Regions from separate parts of the Paenarthrobacter sp. MSM-2-10-13 genome, predicted to be linked through region 2. Evidence: predicted binding sites of a transcription regulator. Region 2 holds the regulator's gene; the other holds the start of a gene.
The links. Region 2 encodes HrcA, which represses chaperone genes, less so after heat shock. Its sites were predicted from a motif close to TTNGCACTCGNNNNNNNCGAGTGCNAA; they were not measured.

Region 1: a site for HrcA is predicted at 7,301-7,327, ahead of groES (co-chaperone GroES). Genes of this name have one in related genera too.

The regions. Positions count from the first base shown of each region.
Region 1 is NZ_JAAOXO010000001.1:223,572-232,440, forward strand. It holds gene tsaB (tRNA (adenosine(37)-N6)-threonylcarbamoyltransferase complex dimerization subunit type 1 TsaB) at 1-451, shown strand, start outside; gene rimI (ribosomal protein S18-alanine N-acetyltransferase) at 505-960, shown strand; gene tsaD (tRNA (adenosine(37)-N6)-threonylcarbamoyltransferase complex transferase subunit TsaD) at 957-2,105, shown strand; gene HAV21_RS01115 (glutamate--cysteine ligase) at 2,131-3,282, opposite strand; gene HAV21_RS01120 (GTP-binding protein) at 3,450-4,595, shown strand; gene ykgO (type B 50S ribosomal protein L36) at 4,625-4,747, shown strand; gene HAV21_RS01130 (shikimate 5-dehydrogenase) at 4,786-5,598, shown strand; gene HAV21_RS01135 (class I SAM-dependent methyltransferase) at 5,620-6,849, opposite strand; gene HAV21_RS01140 (hypothetical protein) at 6,917-7,276, shown strand; gene groES (co-chaperone GroES) at 7,468-7,764, shown strand; gene groL (chaperonin GroEL) at 7,849-8,869, shown strand, end outside.
Region 2 is NZ_JAAOXO010000001.1:977,578-986,446, forward strand. It holds gene lepA (translation elongation factor 4) at 1-416, shown strand, start outside; gene hemW (radical SAM family heme chaperone HemW) at 417-1,646, shown strand; gene HAV21_RS04670 (DUF4870 domain-containing protein) at 1,699-2,112, opposite strand; gene HAV21_RS04675 (DUF3097 domain-containing protein) at 2,235-3,086, opposite strand; gene hrcA (heat-inducible transcriptional repressor HrcA) at 3,278-4,285, shown strand; gene dnaJ (molecular chaperone DnaJ) at 4,336-5,460, shown strand; gene HAV21_RS04690 (16S rRNA (uracil(1498)-N(3))-methyltransferase) at 5,463-6,236, shown strand; gene HAV21_RS04695 (GerMN domain-containing protein) at 6,248-7,120, opposite strand; gene HAV21_RS04700 (PhoH family protein) at 7,564-8,664, shown strand; gene ybeY (rRNA maturation RNase YbeY) at 8,661-8,869, shown strand, end outside.

The sequences.
Region 1 (8,869 bases), 750 kb from region 2:
CCGTTCGGGCATTGCGACGGCCCGCACCCTCGCCTACGTATGGAACAAGCCGTTGTATGGGCTGATGAGCCTGGACGCCATTGCCTTGGAAGTTGCGGAGTCAACGGCCTCCACACCCGAGTTCCTTGTGGCTACCGACGCCCGACGCAAAGAGGTTTATTGGGCCCGTTATGTGCTGGCTGACGGACAGCTTCCGGAACTCGTGGACGGCCCTCATGTGGGTTTCGCCTCCGAGCTCCCGGACTTGCCGGTGTTTGGGGCGGGTGCAGGTTTGTACGCCGATGTCCTCACTGCGGACGTTGATTTCGCTCAGACCCAGCCGGACGCGACCTCGCTGGGGCAGTTCGCTTTGGCAAAGCTCACGGCCGGTCAGACCTTGCTGGACTCTACACCGTTGTATCTGCGCGAATCCGATGCCCAGGTGCCTGGACCCAGGAAGCGTGCGCTGTGACCGAAAGGAAATTCTCACCCAAGCTGGAACTCGCCGGTCTTTCCCTGCGGGACATGACCGAGGCTGATATCCCGGCAGTGGAGACGTTGGAGCGCCGGTTGTTCCCCGTGGATGCCTGGCCGTTGCAGATGTTCTTCGACGAATTGGCCCAGCCGGAGACCCGGCGCTATGTGGTGGCGGAGGTTTCCGGGGAGATCGTGGCCTACGCCGGGTTGATGTGTATTGAGCCGATCGCGGACGTCCAGACGATCGCCGTCGTGCCTGAATTCGAGGGCAAGGGCATCGGTTCGGCTGTCCTGACTGAACTGATTGATGAAGCGCGTCGCCGCCGTGCGGCAGACGTCCTGCTGGAAGTCCGGGCGGACAACCCCCGCGCCCAGCAGCTGTACTTGCGGTTCGGCTTTGAGCAGATCCACGTGCGTCCCCGCTATTACCGGGACGGCACGGACGCCCTGATCATGCGTCTTGAACTGAACAAACCACAGTCCCACGAAGGAGCCACGGCGTGAGCGGGCAGTATCCGGAACAGTCACAGCAGCAGCCGTTGGTGCTGGGCATCGAGTCTTCCTGCGATGAGACCGGCGTGGGGATCGTGCGGGGGACCACCCTCTTGACCAACACCGTGTCCTCGTCCATGGATGAGCATGTCCGCTTCGGCGGTGTCATCCCGGAGATCGCGTCGCGCGCGCACCTGGACGCTTTTGTGCCCACTTTGCAGGAGTCGCTGCATGAAGCCGGTGTCACCTTGGACGAGATTGATGCCATTGCCGTGACATCCGGTCCCGGCTTGGCAGGTGCGCTCATGGTAGGCGTCTGTGCTGCCAAGGCGCTGGCTGTGGCCACGGGAAAACCGCTGTACGCCATCAACCATCTGGTGGCGCATGTGGGCGTGGGACTCCTGAACGGACGTCAAGGAACTGAGGGAAAGAACGACGCCGGTGCTGCCGCCGGCTTGGGAGCCGGCAAGCTGCCGGAGAACCTCGGAGCCCTCCTGGTCTCGGGCGGGCATACGGAAATCCTGCGCATCCGCAGCATCACGGACGACGTCGAGCTTCTCGGTTCAACCATTGACGACGCCGCCGGCGAAGCCTACGACAAAGTGGCCCGCATCCTTGGCCTCGGGTATCCCGGTGGCCCGGCCATCGACAAATTGGCGCGTCAAGGTAACCCCAAATCCATCCGCTTCCCTCGCGGCCTGACGCAGCCCAAGTACATGGGTAGTGCGGAGGAAAAGGGCCCGCACCGCTATGACTGGTCTTTCAGCGGCCTGAAAACAGCGGTGGCCCGGTGCGTTGAGCAGTTCGAAGCCCGTGGCGAAGAAGTCCCCGTGGCGGACATTGCCGCAGCGTTCCAGGAAGCCGTGGTGGACGTCATCAGTTCCAAAGCAGTCCTGGCCTGCAAAGAGCATGGCATCACGGACGTCTTGCTTGGTGGGGGAGTAGCAGCGAACTCTCGGCTTCGGGAACTGACCGGGCAGCGGTGTACTTCCGCCGGAATCAAGCTCCATGTCCCGCCGCTGGACCTGTGCACGGATAACGGCGCCATGGTTGCGGCGCTCGGTGCCCAGCTGATCATGGCCGGCATCGGCCCCAGCGGAGTCTCCTTCGCGCCGGATTCCTCCATGCCGGTGACCACGGTGTCAGTGCCCGCCTGAGCTTCAGACTCAGGCAAACAGGGAACTAGGCGTCAGGTCCTTTGCGCATTTGGTGCACGAGGTCCATGACCACTGCCTGCAGGTCACCGTTGTGTTCGGCGGCGACGCGGCGCTGGCGCTGGTAGCTTGCCCCACGCTCAATGATCTTCAGGACGTCTGCCAATTCTTCGGAGCAGCCGAGCTTTGCTGCCACGGGCTCAAGCCGCGCGACGGTTTCCGTGAGGTGCTCTGTGACAAGCTGCTCGTTGCCTTCGGCGTCGAGGATGATGATGGCTTCCATGCCGTAACGCGCGGCCCGCCATTTGTTCTCCTGCACATGCCAGGGCGGCATGGTGGGGATGCTGCCGCCTGCATCAAGGATGGAGGAGAACTCGTCCACCAGGCATTGGGTCAGCGCGGCAATGGCTCCTACTTCTTCAAGAGTGGCCAGCCCGTCGCAGATGCGCATCTCGATGGTCCCAAGGTTGGCCACCGGGCGGATGTCCCAGCGGATTTCTGAGGTCGCATCGATGACGCCGGTGGTGAACATGTCCTGGACATAGGACTCGTACGCCTCCCACGTGTCGAATTGGAAGGGGAGGCCTGCGGTGGGAAGCTGCTGGAACATGAGCGCACGCTGGGAGGCGTAGCCGGTCTCTTCTCCGGCCCAGTAAGGGCTTGAGGCGGACAGGGCTTGGAAGTGCGGGAAGTAGTTGACCAGCCCGTCCAGGATGGGAAGGACCTTTTCCTTGCGGTCGATGCCCACGTGGACGTGAACACCGTAGATCACCATTTGGCGTCCCCACCATTGGGTCCGCTCAATGAGCTTGGCATAACGCTCCTTGTCCGTGACGGGCTGGAGCAGGGGAGGGCTGAAGGGGTGGCTGCCTGCGCAGAAGACTTCCACGCCCATGGGATCGGTGACTTCACGCACGGCGGCCAGGGAGCGGCTGAGGTCTTCCTTGGCGTCTTTGACTGTTTCGCAGATCCCGGTGACCAGTTCCACCGTATTGAGGAGCAGTTCGCGCTTGATATGGGGGTGTTCGTCGTCCTCGTTGAGGTCGGGGTGGTTCGCGGCGACGCCTTTGAGGACGTCGTTGGCCACTGATACCAGTTCCCCGGTGCGTGCATTGACGAGCGCCAACTCCCATTCCACACCCAGTGTCGATTGCCTGGATGGCGCAAAATCAATCTGCACGTAGTCCCCTCATTTGTCTTGTCTCAGCCGGACACGGTTCCCCGCTGTGGGGCCGCCAGCGGTCGGAACAAGTCTAATGCAGCTGGAACGCAGGTTTCTGCTGTGGTCTTGCGAGGGGGAAAGTCCCGTCATTTGCTATTGAGAATGCTTCTCAATAGAATCGCTGCATGCATCTCACAGTTGTCAGTTCCTTGGACACCCAATGCCGCGAGTCCGCCGCTGCCCGGCTCGGCCAAACCCACGCCAATTCCGTGGTGGTCCTTCACGATCTCCTTGATGGCTCGATGGTCCTGCGGCGGGTATACCGGAACGGCCAGTTGTTCGAGCGCGAAACCACAGTTCTGGAGCATGGTTGCCTCAGCTGCACTGTCAGATTGGATGTAGTCCCGACGGCGGAACGTCTCGCCTCCTGCGGTTTCGACCATGTAGTGCTGGGCCTCCCGCCCGGCGTTGCAGCCGGCATGGCCGTTGGCGAGCTTCGGCGTGGCCTGAGCCGCCCTGCGGTGATAGACAACGCCGTACTGGCTTTGGACCCTGGGGAACTGGATGACCACATTTGGGACCGTCACACGCTGTTCGAGTCCGGGTTTACGTCCATGCCCACAGATGAACGAACCAGCGGAGAATTCCTGATCGGCGAGTTCGGGCAGGTGGATACGGTGATGGTGTACCCCGGCCTGGGTGCGGTGCTGGGCGGCGAACCTCGCGAAGGCACTTCGCAGTGGCAGTTGGGTGTCCAGTTGCTTGGCCAGTTGGCGTCCCACGCAGGGGTCATTGGCGCCGCTGACGCCTACAGGCCGGGATGCTTCGACGACGCTGAAGCGGCGGCACGCAACCGTCCCGGCGTCGTGCGTGTGCCCGTCAGCGACGGGGGTGGGTCCTACCGGACGGTGCTCCACAAAGTGGGTCGGCCGCTGCATCCGGGACGCTTCCGCGAAGCCCTGCCCCAACTGGCCGCCGGAACGCACTGGCTGCGAGGCCGCCTCTGGATCGCATCAGCGCCGAAAACAAGGATCGCCGTCCAAGGTATTGGGCCTAGGGTCTGGCTCGAAAGTACCGGGAAATGGCTGGCGGACTCGGCCGAACCTGGCCAGGCGCACCCCGGAAAGGCGGGTGCCGACGTCGACTCTGTCCTGGACTGGCATCCCAGCCGCGGCGACCGTGGAACTGTGCTGGCGATCACCGGCCTTTCGGAGGACATCGACGCCCGGGAATTTCGCGGGCTCCTGGACGGTTGCCAACTCACCCAAGCTGAAATGCAGCAGGATTTCGGCGTGTGGGACGACCCCCTGGAACTCAGCGACGCCCTTTAAACCAACCACCCAACCAAAGGAGAAACACCATGAAGGTCAGGAATTCGCTGCGTGCCCTCAAGAAGATCCCCGGCGCCCAGATTGTGCGCAGGCGCGGGCGTACCTTCGTCATCAACAAGAACAATCCGCGGATGAAGGCGCGGCAGGGCTAACCGCACGTCGGTGATAAGGGGGCGTGTTTAATGGGGGAATGCCAATCCTGAACAAAGACATGTCCCTGTGCATTTCGCTTGCGGCCCGGCCCAGCAATATCGGCACCCGGTTCCACAATTATTTGTACGATCTGCTCGGCCTGAACTTTGTCTACAAAGCATTCGCCCCTGCGGACATCACCCTTGCAGTGGCTGGCATCCGCGGCCTCCCCATCCGGGGCGCCGCGGTTTCCATGCCGTACAAGGAAGCCGTCATCCCGTTGGTTGACGTGATGGACCCGTCGGCCAAGGCCATTGATTCGGTGAACACCATCGTCAACGACAATGGCGTGCTGACTGCCTACAACACGGACTACATCGCCATTGCCCGGCTGTTGAAGGACCACCAGGTTCCCAGCAGCCACAGCGTGCTCCTCCGCGGTGCGGGCGGTATGGCCAAGGCCGTAGCCGCAGCACTTCGGGAAGCCGGGTTCACCGCCGTCACCATCGTGGCCCGCAACGAGGACACCGGCCGTGCATTAGCAGATCTTTACGGCTTCGCTTGGCAGGATGACGTCAACGGCTCCACAGCTGATCTCATCATCAACGTCACGCCGTTGGGAATGGCAGGTGCGGACGAAACAGCGCAGTCCTTCGACGACGCCACGATTGCCGCGGCGCAAGTAGTGTTTGACGTCGTGGCTTTGCCGTCCGAGACGCCACTTATCAGTGCTGCCCGGAAGGCGGACAAGAAGGTGATCACGGGCGCTGAAGTTATTGCCATCCAAGCCGAGGAACAGTTTGTCCTGTACACCGGCGTGCGCCCTAGCCCTGAGCAGGTCCGCGAAGCCTCGGAGTTTTCACGCCGCTGACTGCCGGGTGCCGCTGACGCTCTAGGCCGTCACCGGTTCCACCACAACAGCCACTCTCTCCTCGCCGATCCTGGTGAGGACCAGGGTGGCTGTTTTCGTCCCAAGGGACTTATCCGGTTTGGCGGGCAGCAACTGCTTCCGGAGTTCCTCGGGAGTGACTGCCGTGCCGCGCTTCTTGATGTCCAGCACAGTGATCCCGTTGGCCTTGACCCAAGCCTTGAGGGCCTTGACGTTATAGGGCATCACCTCAAGAACCTTGTAGGCACGGGCGAAGGGAGTGTCGTGCAGCGCAGGCGCGCAGATGTAGGCAATGTGCTCGTCCACCAGGTGCCCGCCCAGCCGTTCGGCGACGTCGGCCACCAGTCCTGCGCGGATCACCGCACCATCGGGTTCGTAGAGGAAACCTTCTACAGGCCCGACGGCGGCTACCGGGCCGCCGTCGAAATCCGCGCCGCTGGTGATCTCAGCGGCGCCTTGGCCGCCAATCACCAGCGCGGCGCGACGCACGCCGGGGCGGGACACTGCGTTGAACCACAGGGTCACTTCGGTGACGTCGCCGCCTACCGAAACCCACTGGGCTTCGCAGCCTGAAGGCACGGACTCATGCGGGATGCCGGGACCCATCTTGACGCCGATGGCGCGGCCGGTAGCCGCCAGGCGTTCCACGAAGGACAACGGGGGAGAGAAGGCTTCAGGGTCCCAGATCCGTTTGGTTCCGGAGGTGGACGTGGTTCGCCGGGCGGGATCCAGCCATACGCCGTCCACCCCGTCCAATTCCACGGTTGTTGCGTCGGAGTGCACCACGGTGGCATGCGGGAAGGGCATGAGATTGATGGTGGCGCAGGCGGCGGTGGTTTCATCCATCTCAACTGCGGTCACGGAAATGTCCATTGACGCCATCGCCATGGAGTCGGCGCCAAGGCCGCAGCCCAGGTCTGCAACGTGCGAGATGCCGGCCTTCGCGAAGCGCTCGGCGTGACGGGCTGCGACGTTCAATCGCGTTGCCTGCTCCAAGCCGGCTTGGGTAAAGAGCATCTGCCGGGCAAACTCGCCGAACTTTGCCTCTGCGCGCGTCCGCAGCCTGGATTGCGTGAGGACCGCAGCTACCAGCTCCGGGGAGTGACCCGCTTTGCGGAGGTCTGCGTTGACGCTGAAGGAATCGGCCTCCCGATAGGGTCCCAGTGAGGCAAGAAGTTCCCATCCTTCAGTAGTCAGCAAGGGTGCGATCTGTTCCTGCGGTGCGTGAGGCATGGGATCAAGCCTAACGGCGCGGCGCTTGACAGCGTGACCGGCGAATCAGCCGGATAGGGTTGTTTTCATGGAAGACAACGCAGCACCGCACCCCTCCCTGACGAAGATTGCGCGCCCCGCCCTGATAGCGGGGGTCGTGATCGCGGTGGTCTGCATCGGCCTGCTGATCATTATCTTCGCGTTGGATTCCTTCAATGCGGCTACTTACTCGGTGGCCGGCAAGAGCGTCAATGACGCCACCGATGAAGCGCAGGGCATCCGCGAACTTTACAGCGGCGCCCGGACCGGTGGAATTATCACGCTGGTGATCTCCGGCATCGTGGCTATAGCCGCCGCCGTGGTGCTGTACCTGAACCGCGGCAATGCTCCGCTGGATGAGGATGACGGCGGCGAAGACTACGATCTGGACGACCTGACGGGCAGGTAAGGGACGTTCACCCATGACGAAATGCTGGCACTCACCTTGACCGAGTGCTAACGCTTACATAGAGTCTTGTTAGCACTCTCCCCCGGAGGGTGCTAACTACGCCAAGCGTTCTCCGGCACCGCGACGACGGTTGAACGCCCAGGCACCCTAGTTCTTAGTCCATGAATCAGCTCATGAAAAGGAGAGTCCGAGTGTCGGTCTCGATTAAGCCTCTTGAGGATCGTATTGTTGTTCGCCCGCTCGAAGCAGAGCAGACCACGGCTTCCGGCCTGGTCATTCCGGACTCCGCACAGGAGAAGCCGCAGGAAGGCGAAGTTGTTGCAATCGGCCCCGGCCGCTTCGATGACAACGGAAACCGCGTACCGGTTGACGTAGCTGTTGGCGACGTCGTCATCTACTCCAAGTACGGTGGAACCGAAGTCAAGACCGGCGGCAACGAGTACCTCGTTCTGTCCGCCCGCGACGTCCTTGCGATCGTCGTAAAGTAACTTCCCGGAGCCCCGCACCGCCGTCGAGTTGGAATGATTCCAGCCGCCAGCGGTGCGGGTTTTCTGTCTTGAAAGGACACAACCATGGCAAAGCAGCTTGCTTTTAACGATGCTGCCCGCCGGTCTCTTGAGGCCGGTATCGACAAGCTCGCCAACACTGTCAAGGTGACGCTTGGTCCGCGCGGCCGCAACGTCGTGCTGGACAAGAAGTGGGGCGCACCCACCATCACCAACGATGGCGTAACCATCGCCCGTGAAGTTGAGCTTGATGACCCCTACGAGAACCTTGGCGCACAGCTGGCCAAGGAAGTAGCCACCAAGACCAACGATGTTGCCGGCGACGGCACCACCACGGCCACCGTGCTGGCACAGGCCCTGGTCAAGGAAGGCCTGCGCAACGTTGCTGCCGGCGCCGCTCCTGGCGAGATCAAGCGCGGCATCGAGGTTTCCGTTGAAGCAGTCGCAGCCCGTCTCCTGGAGAATGCCCGCGAAGTTGAAGGCACCCAGGTTGCCAGCGTTGCAGCCATCTCCGCGCAGAGCGACGAGGTTGGCGAACTGCTGGCCGAAGCGTTCGGCAAGGTTGGCAAGGATGGTGTCATCACCATTGAAGAATCCTCCACCACCCAGACCGAACTGGTCCTCACCGAGGGCATGCAGTTCGACAAGGGCTACCTGTCCCCGTACTTCGTCACCGACGCTGAGCGCCAGGAAGCCGTCCTCGAGGACGCCCTCATCCTGATCAACCAGGGCAAGATTTCCTCGCTGCAGGACTTCCTGCCGCTGCTGGAGAAGGCCCTGCAGGCAAACAAGCCGCTCTTCATCATTGCTGAAGACATTGAAGGCGAAGCCCTGTCCACGCTGATCGTCAACCGCATCCGCGGCACGCTCAACGTTGTTGCCGTCAAGGCTCCGGGCTTCGGCGACCGCCGCAAGGCCATGCTCCAGGACATCGCCACGCTGACGGGCGCCCAGGTTGTTTCCCCGGACCTTGGCCTGAGCCTGGACACCGTTGGCCTCGAGGTACTCGGTACCGCACGCCGCATCACAGTCACCAAGGACAACACCACCATTGTTGATGGTGCCGGTACGGCTGAGGACGTCGCTG
Region 2 (8,869 bases):
CCTCACTGGACTGGAAGGCTGACGGCGAGCAGGTGGCCGATCTGGTCAAGGTCGACATCCTGCTGCAGGGTGAACAAGTTGATGCCTTCAGCGCCATCACCCACCGCGATAAGGCCTACGCCTACGGCGTGATGATGACCGGCAAGCTCCGTGAGCTGATTCCCCGGCAGCAATTCGAAGTGCCCATCCAGGCCGCCATCGGATCCCGCATCATTGCCCGCGAGAGCATCCGGGCCATCCGTAAGGATGTTCTTGCCAAGTGCTACGGCGGTGACATCACCCGTAAGCGCAAGCTGCTCGAGAAGCAGAAAGAGGGCAAGAAGCGCATGAAGATGGTCGGTCGCGTGGAGGTGCCCCAGGAGGCATTCATCGCAGCCCTGACCACCGATGAGTCCAAGGACAAGGCCAAGAAGTAAATGCCCAGCGTCCTCCCTTTGGGCGACCCGGCACCTGCGGATGGCATCTTGCCTCCGCAGGTGTTGGCCGGCGTCGAGCACCGCAAGTTCGGGCTCTATGTCCACATACCGTTCTGCGCCGTGCGCTGTGGCTACTGTGATTTCAACACTTACACTGCCACCGAACTCGGTGGCGGCGCCTCCCAGGACGCGTACGCCGCTACGGCGGTCTCTGAACTGGACTTCGCCTTTCTGGCACTGGACGCCTCGGGGTTACCCCGTCGTCCCCTCAGTACTGTTTTCTTTGGGGGTGGCACGCCCACCCTTCTCCCGGCAGAGGACCTGGCCCGGATCCTTAGGGCCGCCATCGGCCATTGGGGGCTGGAACCCGGCGCCGAGGTAACTACCGAAGCCAACCCGGATTCAGTAACTCCTGAATCCCTGAAGCTTCTGGCCGACGCGGGCTTCACCAGGGTCTCCTTCGGCATGCAGTCAGCCGTACCGCACGTGCTCAAGGTCCTGGACCGCACCCACACACCGAGCCGGGTGCCTCTTGTTGTGCAGTGGGCGCGGGAAGCCGGCCTCTCCGTAAGCCTGGACCTTATCTACGGCACCCCTGGAGAGTCCATGGCTGACTGGCAGCTGTCACTCGAAACCGCTTTGTCGTACCAGCCCGACCACATCAGTGCCTACGCTCTGATCGTTGAGGATGGCACTAAGCTGGCCGCCCAGATACGCCGGGGCGAGGTGCCCGGGATTGATGACGACGACCACGCCTCCAAATACGAGCTTGCCGACAAAATGATCTCCGAAGCGGGCTTGCACTGGTACGAGGTCAGCAACTGGTCGCGGACGCCGGACCAGGCTTGCCGGCACAATCTTGCCTACTGGCGGGGAGATGACTGGTGGGGCATCGGTCCAGGCGCCCACTCCCACGTGGGGGGTGTCCGGTGGTGGAACGTCAAGCACCCCACGGCGTACGCCTCGAGGCTCGGGAGCGCTAGCTCTCCGGCTGCCGGGCGGGAAACCCTCGACGCCGATACCCGGGAAGTCGAACGCATCATGCTGGAGGCACGGCTCGGCACAGGGTTGTCCGTAGATGCCTTGGACGCGATCGGACGGCACGCGATGGCCGGGCTTATTGCCGACGAATTGGTGGACCCTGTTCAGGCGTTCAAGGGCCGTTTGGTCCTTACGCTGAAGGGTCGTCTCCTGGCTGACGCCGTAGTTCGAAGGATCCTGCCCGACTGACCCGCGGGCTCATGCCCGTCGGAGCAAGCAGTCCTGGACGAGCGAAGGTGAGCTACTTAATCCAGCGCAGGTTGACCTTGTAACGGTGAGGCTGCCCGTGGTTTACCCTGATGCCCGCCGATACGGAGAAACACGTCAGGGCAACCCAGATCGCGGTGGCGATGACGGCGAAGATGTTGCCGACCACAGGAAGCAGGACCAAAATGTTGGCCAGAACTGCTGCGATGGTGGGAGGCAGCGTGAAGTTCAGCGCTTCTTTGGATTCCTGTGCGGTGAACGGTCCACGATCCCGGAAAATCAGGTAGATCAGAAGGGACGGCAGGCATCCCAGGATGCCGCCAAAGTGGGCCAGAGTAGCCCATTGCCTGTCCTCGCTGGCTGTCAACGGGAGTGCGTTGGCAGGCGCGCCATGGTACTGGGGCCGGCCTGCGGCGCTGCCCGGTTCTTCAGGAGCGTTATCTGCCACGTTGTCTTCCCTTTGCTTTAAAGATGCTGCGTTGTTGCTGTCCCAGAATACCGGCACCGACGCACTTGCCGGGACCAACGCCCCGTTGACACGGTAGTTGCTGATACCTGAAGGACTCCACCTCAAGGAACCGTCAAAAAATCGATGACTTCTTCCACCCGTCCCAAGAGCGATGGCTCAAGGTCGGCATAGGTGCGGACTGCGCCCAGAAGGCGTTGCCAGCCCAAGCCTATGTCCTCAGGGGTCTCATGAGGCCAGCCGAACGCGCTGAGGATTCCGGTCTTCCAATCGATCCCGCGGGGTACGGAGGGCCAGGCCTCAATGCCCAGGACCTTGGGCCTGATCGCCTGCCAGACATCCACGTAGGGGTGTCCAACAATGAGGACGTTTCCCGCAGCCCCCGGGACCGTCATGGCCTCGGCGGCAATTCGGGACTCTTTGGACCCGGGCACAAGGTGGTCCACGAGGATTCCAAGCCGGCGGCCTGAGCCGGGATTGAAGTCGGCGATGGCGGACTTCAGGTCATCAACGCCGTGCAATGGCTCCACCACGATGCCCTCCACCCGGAGATCATCACCCCAGACCTTCTCCACCAGTTCGGCGTCGTGCTTTCCTTCCACCCAAATGCGGCTGGCCTTGGCTACCTGTGCCCGTTGCCCCTGGACCCTGACGGAACCCGAGGCCGTCCGGCCGGACGGAACCCCGGATGCAGCGGTGCGGGGGGCGGGAGGCATCAAGCGGATAGCCTGACCTTCGAGCAGGAAGCCAAAACCCAGCTGGAACGATTTGGTCTTTCCACGCCGGTCTTCCAAGGAGACCACGTGCATTCCGCCCGACTTCTCAATGCGGGTCACCTCACCCACCCAGCCCGACTGCACGTCCTCGAGGACCATTCCCCGCTGCACGGCTACTTCCGGCAGCTTCTGTTTGGCCGGAGCGGACAGATCCTGCGGGCCCCAATTGTTCAAAGCCAAGGGATTCCTACCTTTGTGCTGGTTTACGGTGCGGGCCGAAGCCGCCCGCGGCAGGTTTCAATGCTAACAACGGGGTGGCTCATACTAGACTTGTTAGCACTTGGGCATGTTGAGTGCTAAGTGTGGAGGTCTGAGCGGGATCCCGCGTTGACCGGTCGGAAGAACCATGGCAGTCGTCAGGAGGTGGAGCCTTGAGTGAGCCGCGCAAGCTCGAAGTGCTGCGTGCCATCGTTGAGGATTACGTGCATTCCAGGGAACCTGTCGGGTCCAAGGCCCTCGTGGAGCGGCATCATCTTGGCGTTTCCAGCGCTACCATCAGGAATGACATGGCGGTTTTGGAAGAGGAAGGCCTGATTGCGGCGCCTCACACCAGTGCCGGGCGAATTCCCACCGACAAGGGCTATCGCCTTTTCGTTGACCGCATATCGCAGGTCAAACCGCTCTCAGCGGCCGAGCGCAGGGCCATCCATTCTTTGCTCGAAGGCCCCGATGATGTCGACGACATCTTGGAGCGCACCGTAAGGCTTCTGTCACAGCTGACCAACCAGGTGGCCGTTGTGCAGTACCCGCATTCGAACCGCGCGCTTGTTCGCCACGTGGAGTTTGTCCTCTTGGCTCCTCAACAGGTCCTCGTGGTCCTGATTGCGGACACCGGCAGCGTGGGGCAGAAGGTCATCGACGCCGGCTCCGATGTGAGCAATGAGGCCCTGATGCTCCTGAGGTCCCGGTTCCTGGGCAACATTGCCGGCACACAGCTGGCGCTTTTGCCTCAAGTGCTTCCTTCTGTCGTTGCGCTGTGTCCGCCGGAGCTGCGCAGTCTGGCGCAGACGTTGGCCCAGGGCCTTCAATCGTTGAGCGACACCAGCCGCGAAGAGCGCATCCTGATGGCTGGAACGGCAAACCTGGCCCGCTCCAACGTTGACTTCCCCCTGAGCATAGGCCCTGTGCTGGAGGCACTCGAGGAACAAGTTGTCATGCTCCGGTTGTTATCTGACATGGGGGATGATCCCCGCGGCGTTACCGTGAGCATTGGACGCGAGAATCCCTACGATGGCTTGGCGGAGGCCTCGGTCGTAGCTACGGGCTATGGCTCCGGTGCCAAGGTGGGGATTCTTGGTCCCACACGCATGGACTATCCCACCACCATGGCAGCAGTACGAGCCGTGGCCCGTTACCTTTCCCGCATTCTCGGCGGCTAAACACCGGTCCGAGGAAACATCCGTAGTACAACAAGGAAGAGATACCGACTTTGAGCAGCCACTATGACGTTTTGGGAGTCTCGCCGGAAGCCACCGGGGAAGAGATCAAAAAGGCGTACCGCAAGTTGGCGCGGAAACTGCACCCCGACGTAAACCCCGGTGAAGATGTCGCGGAACAGTTCAAGGCCGTGACCCACGCCTACGAGGTGTTGTCCGATCCCCAAAAGCGCCGGGTCTATGATGCCACCGGCAATGAAAACGGCACTGACAACGGTTTCGGTGGCGGCTACGCCGGCCAGGGTTTTGCCTTCCAGGACATCTTCGACACCTTCTTTGGTGGCGGCGGTCAGGGCGGACCGGCCTCCCGGGTCCGGCGGGGCCAGGACGCGCTCATCAGCGTCCGCATCGATTTGAAGGATGCCGTCTTCGGCGTCAACAAGAAGCTTGAAGTGGATACCGCCGTGATCTGCCCCACGTGCGATGGCAGTTGCTGCCGCCCGGGCACCCACCCGGAACGCTGCGACATCTGCGGTGGCAGCGGCCAGGTCCAACGGGCGGTTCGTTCCATCCTGGGCCAGGTCATGACTGCCGCCCCTTGCGGTTCGTGTGAAGGCTTCGGCACAGTCATTAAGGACCCTTGCAACGAGTGCAATGGACAGGGCCGCATCCGCAGTCGTCGTTCCCTCACCATCAAGGTTCCGGCCGGTGTCGCCACTGGTACACGCATCCAGCTGTCCGGGCAGGGTGAAGCGGGACCCGCTGGAGGCCCCGCCGGCGATCTCTATGTGGAGATCCGGGTCAACAACGACTCCATGTTCATGCGTGAAGGCGACGACCTCCACGCCACGCTGAGTGTGCCCATGACCGCGGCGGCACTGGGCACGGAGCTGCAGTTGGACACCTTCGACGGCGCACAGCACTTGGACGTGAAGGCCGGTACCCAATCCGGAGAAATCATTACCCTGCGCGGCTTGGGTGTTACGCACCTCCGGGGTTATGGACGCGGCGACCTCAAGGTGCACTTGCACGTGGAGACCCCGACCAAGCTCGACCCGGCCCAGGAGGAACTCCTGCAGCAGCTCGCCAAATTGCGCGGTGAGCAGTTCACCGAAGGAAAGCTGGTGGCAAGCGGCGGAATGTTCGCGAAGCTTCGGGACAAGCTCGGTAACCTGTAGCGGTGAGCAATCCGGTTTTCTTTACACCGGCGGGAAGCCTTAACCAGCTGATCCCCGGGTCCACATTTGTGTTGGAAGGTGCTGAGGCGCGCCATGCCGTCACGGTCAAGCGACTGGCCGTGGGTGAGCCCGTGGACATAGCCGACGGTTCGGGCATGCGGTTGACTGGCGCCGTGGTTGACGCCGGTTCCAGCACCCTCACAGTGAAGGCATCCGAGGTGGTCCTCGAGGACCAGCCTGAGGTCCGGCTGGTGCTGGTTCAGGCACTTGCCAAGGGCGATCGGGACGAACTCGCCATCGAGACTGCCACGGAACTCGGAATAGACGCCGTCATTCCGTGGCAGTCCGAGCGGGCGATCGTGCGTTGGAAAGGCGAACGGGCCGCCAAGGCGCACGCGAAGTGGCAGTCCGTGGTCACGGCGGCAGCCAAGCAGGCGCGGCGTGCTTGGATTCCTGAGGTACGGTCCATGATGGACACTGCCGCTTTGGCGAAGGCCGTCGCGGCCGCTGATGTGGCCATCATCCTGCATGAAGACGCCAAGAACCCCCTGCGGACCGTCCTTGAAGAGTCGGTTGCGGTCCGGACTGGAGATGATGGGACCCCTCGCGAGGTCCTCTTGATTGTCGGACCGGAGGGTGGCATCTCACCACGAGAGGTAACGCGGCTCAGTGACGCCGGTGCCGTCACGGCACTTCTGGGTCACCACGTGTTGAGGTCCTCGACGGCGGGACCCGCCGCCGTCGTTCTTGCAAGTGACGTCCTGGGCCGCTGGTAGCCGCCCCGCAGCTAACCGACGTTGAACAGGCGGGTGTCGGTGCTCGTTTCGATGGTTGCGCCGGCCTCATCCACTTGTGAAACCCGCAGCTCATATTTGCCGGCCTTCAATGTGGCACTGAAGGTGAAGGCTCCGTATTGACCAGGCTCACCGGTTGCTTGCGTTCTCCCGGTGAGCAGGCTGCTCTTTTCGCCCTTGCCATTTTCCTGCAGGATCTGCCAGCTGACCGGCTTTGAACTGTCGGTGCTGCGGCCATTGAACTTGACCACTCCGGTAGGCAGTGTTGTTTCCTCTTGCGGATCGATGATCCACAGAGGTGCCACCAAGGATGCGTTCCGTTCCATGGGTTGGCCGAGCTTTACCTCCCCAAACGCCATGTAGTCCGTGTGTCCGTCAACCAGGATGACAACCTGGATCTGCTGGCCGGAGTTGATGAGTCCCGAGGACGAGGCTGCCGCCGTCGCCGTATAGACCAATTGCTGGACAGCGCGCTGCGCCATTCCGGCGTCGAGGTTTGAGTTGAAGGCATCCCGCGAGATATCTACGGTGATGACGTTCTTGCCGGAGATGGAGGTGGCCAGGCTTTCGGGGGCCTGCCAGGGGGTGAAGAAGTCGTGGTCCAGGGGTTTTTCGGACATCATGATCCGGAGTGCGGTGGTCACGGGGTTTCCGTCGCTGGAGATATCCCTGAACTCACGGTAGAGATAAACCTGTTCCTTGCTGCGTCCAATCCAGTAAACCGGGATCTTCGTGGAAGCCTGCGTAGTTTCCAGCGGTGCCTGGCTGGCTGGCGCGTCGTTAACGCTGACGGATGGCGAACTCGTGCCGGTTTGGGAATCGCCCCCGTTGGCTATGCAACCAGTGAGCAACAGGACAGCAAGCATCGCCGGCACAGCGATAACGGATTTTGTCCGTCTGCGCGCGCCATCTCCAATGCTTCCTGGCTCCGAAATGGGTGTCCTGCCTAACCTTGTGTCTCATGGCGGCCCCAGCCGCCGATTCCCAGCCAACGGAGCCGGGCCGCAGGGTGCTTGGATGCCACCCGCTATGCCAGCTTGGCACATCGTCGACGGCGGTCGGCCGGGATTGCGCGGATCAGCGCCAACTGAAACATGATTGATACCCGCTTGATGCCGAGTTGAGACAAAATGTACGCCATGACGGCAGGCGCCGGATGATGCCGATGGTTTCGGTTCATCGCAGGCCGGGCTGGCGTAGGATTGAAGACATTCCGGCATCCGGACGTGCCCCATACAGCGGCCACGAATGCCGAATCGATGGCAGGTAACACGACCAACCGGAGGAGAAAAGGCCTAAGGCCAACACTATGAGTGAATCTTTGAACGGGCGGCTTAGGACCGGAAACGGCAACCAGCCGCCCACCGAGTTCCCGCACACACTACCGGGTACGCGCACGGAAGTTGTCACGTTCGACAACTCCGACCAGATGGTTCACTCGTTGGGCAGCCACGACGAAGCCTTGCGGTACATCGAGGAACAGTTCCAGGACGTCAATTTCCATGTCCGTGGCAACGAGCTCTCCATGACAGGCCCTTCCACCGTCATTCCACGCGTTATGCGTCTGTTGGAGGAAGTCCGTGGGCTCGTGGCGAAGGGGACCGTGGTGACTCCGGACATCCTTCAGCAGCTCGTGTCCCTTCTGAGGGCCCAGTCCGTGCAGAATCCTGCCGATGTGCTGACCCACAACATCCTCTCAAGCCGCGGTAAGACGATCCGGCCCAAGACGCTGAATCAGAAGAATTACGTTGACGCCATTGATGAGAACACCGTCATCTTTGGAATCGGCCCGGCAGGTACCGGCAAGACCTATCTTGCAATGGCCAAAGCGGTGCAAGCCTTGCAAACGAAGGAAGTCAGCCGGATCATCCTGACCCGGCCAGCCGTGGAAGCGGGGGAGCGGCTGGGCTTCCTCCCCGGCACGCTGAGCGACAAGATCGACCCCTATCTTCGCCCACTATATGACGCCTTGCACGACATGATGGATCCCGAGTCCATTCCCCGCCTGATGGCTGCAGGAACCATCGAGGTAGCCCCGTTGGCATATATGCGCGGACGCACGCTGAACGACGCCTTCATCATCCTGGACGAAGCCCAAAACACCACACCGGAGCAGATGAAGATGTTCCTTACACGTCTGGGTTTCGGTTCAAAAATGGTGGTTACCGGTGATGTCACGCAGATCGACCTGCCGTCCGGATCGACGTCCGGCCTGCGAATCGTCAGGGAAATCCTGAAGGGAATCGACGATGTCAATTTCTCGATCCTGGAAGCGGCTGACGTCGTGCGGCACCGTTTGGTTGCCGACATCGTTTCCGCCTACAGCGCATGGGATGACGCACATGGCAGCGACGTCGCGAGCACACAATATAAACCCGGAGCGCACTACAAACGTGGAGAACGTCAATGAGCATTGAAGTAAACAACGAGTCCGGTGTAGCGGTGGACGAGGCCCAACTGGTGACGTTGTCCCGCTTCATCTTCGAGCGTTTGTACATCCATCCCCAGGCAGAACTGTCCATCCTCCTTGTCGATGAACCGGCCATGGAGAAACTGCACATCGAACTGATGGACGAGCCCGGGGCTACGGACGTTTTGTCCGTACCCATGGACGA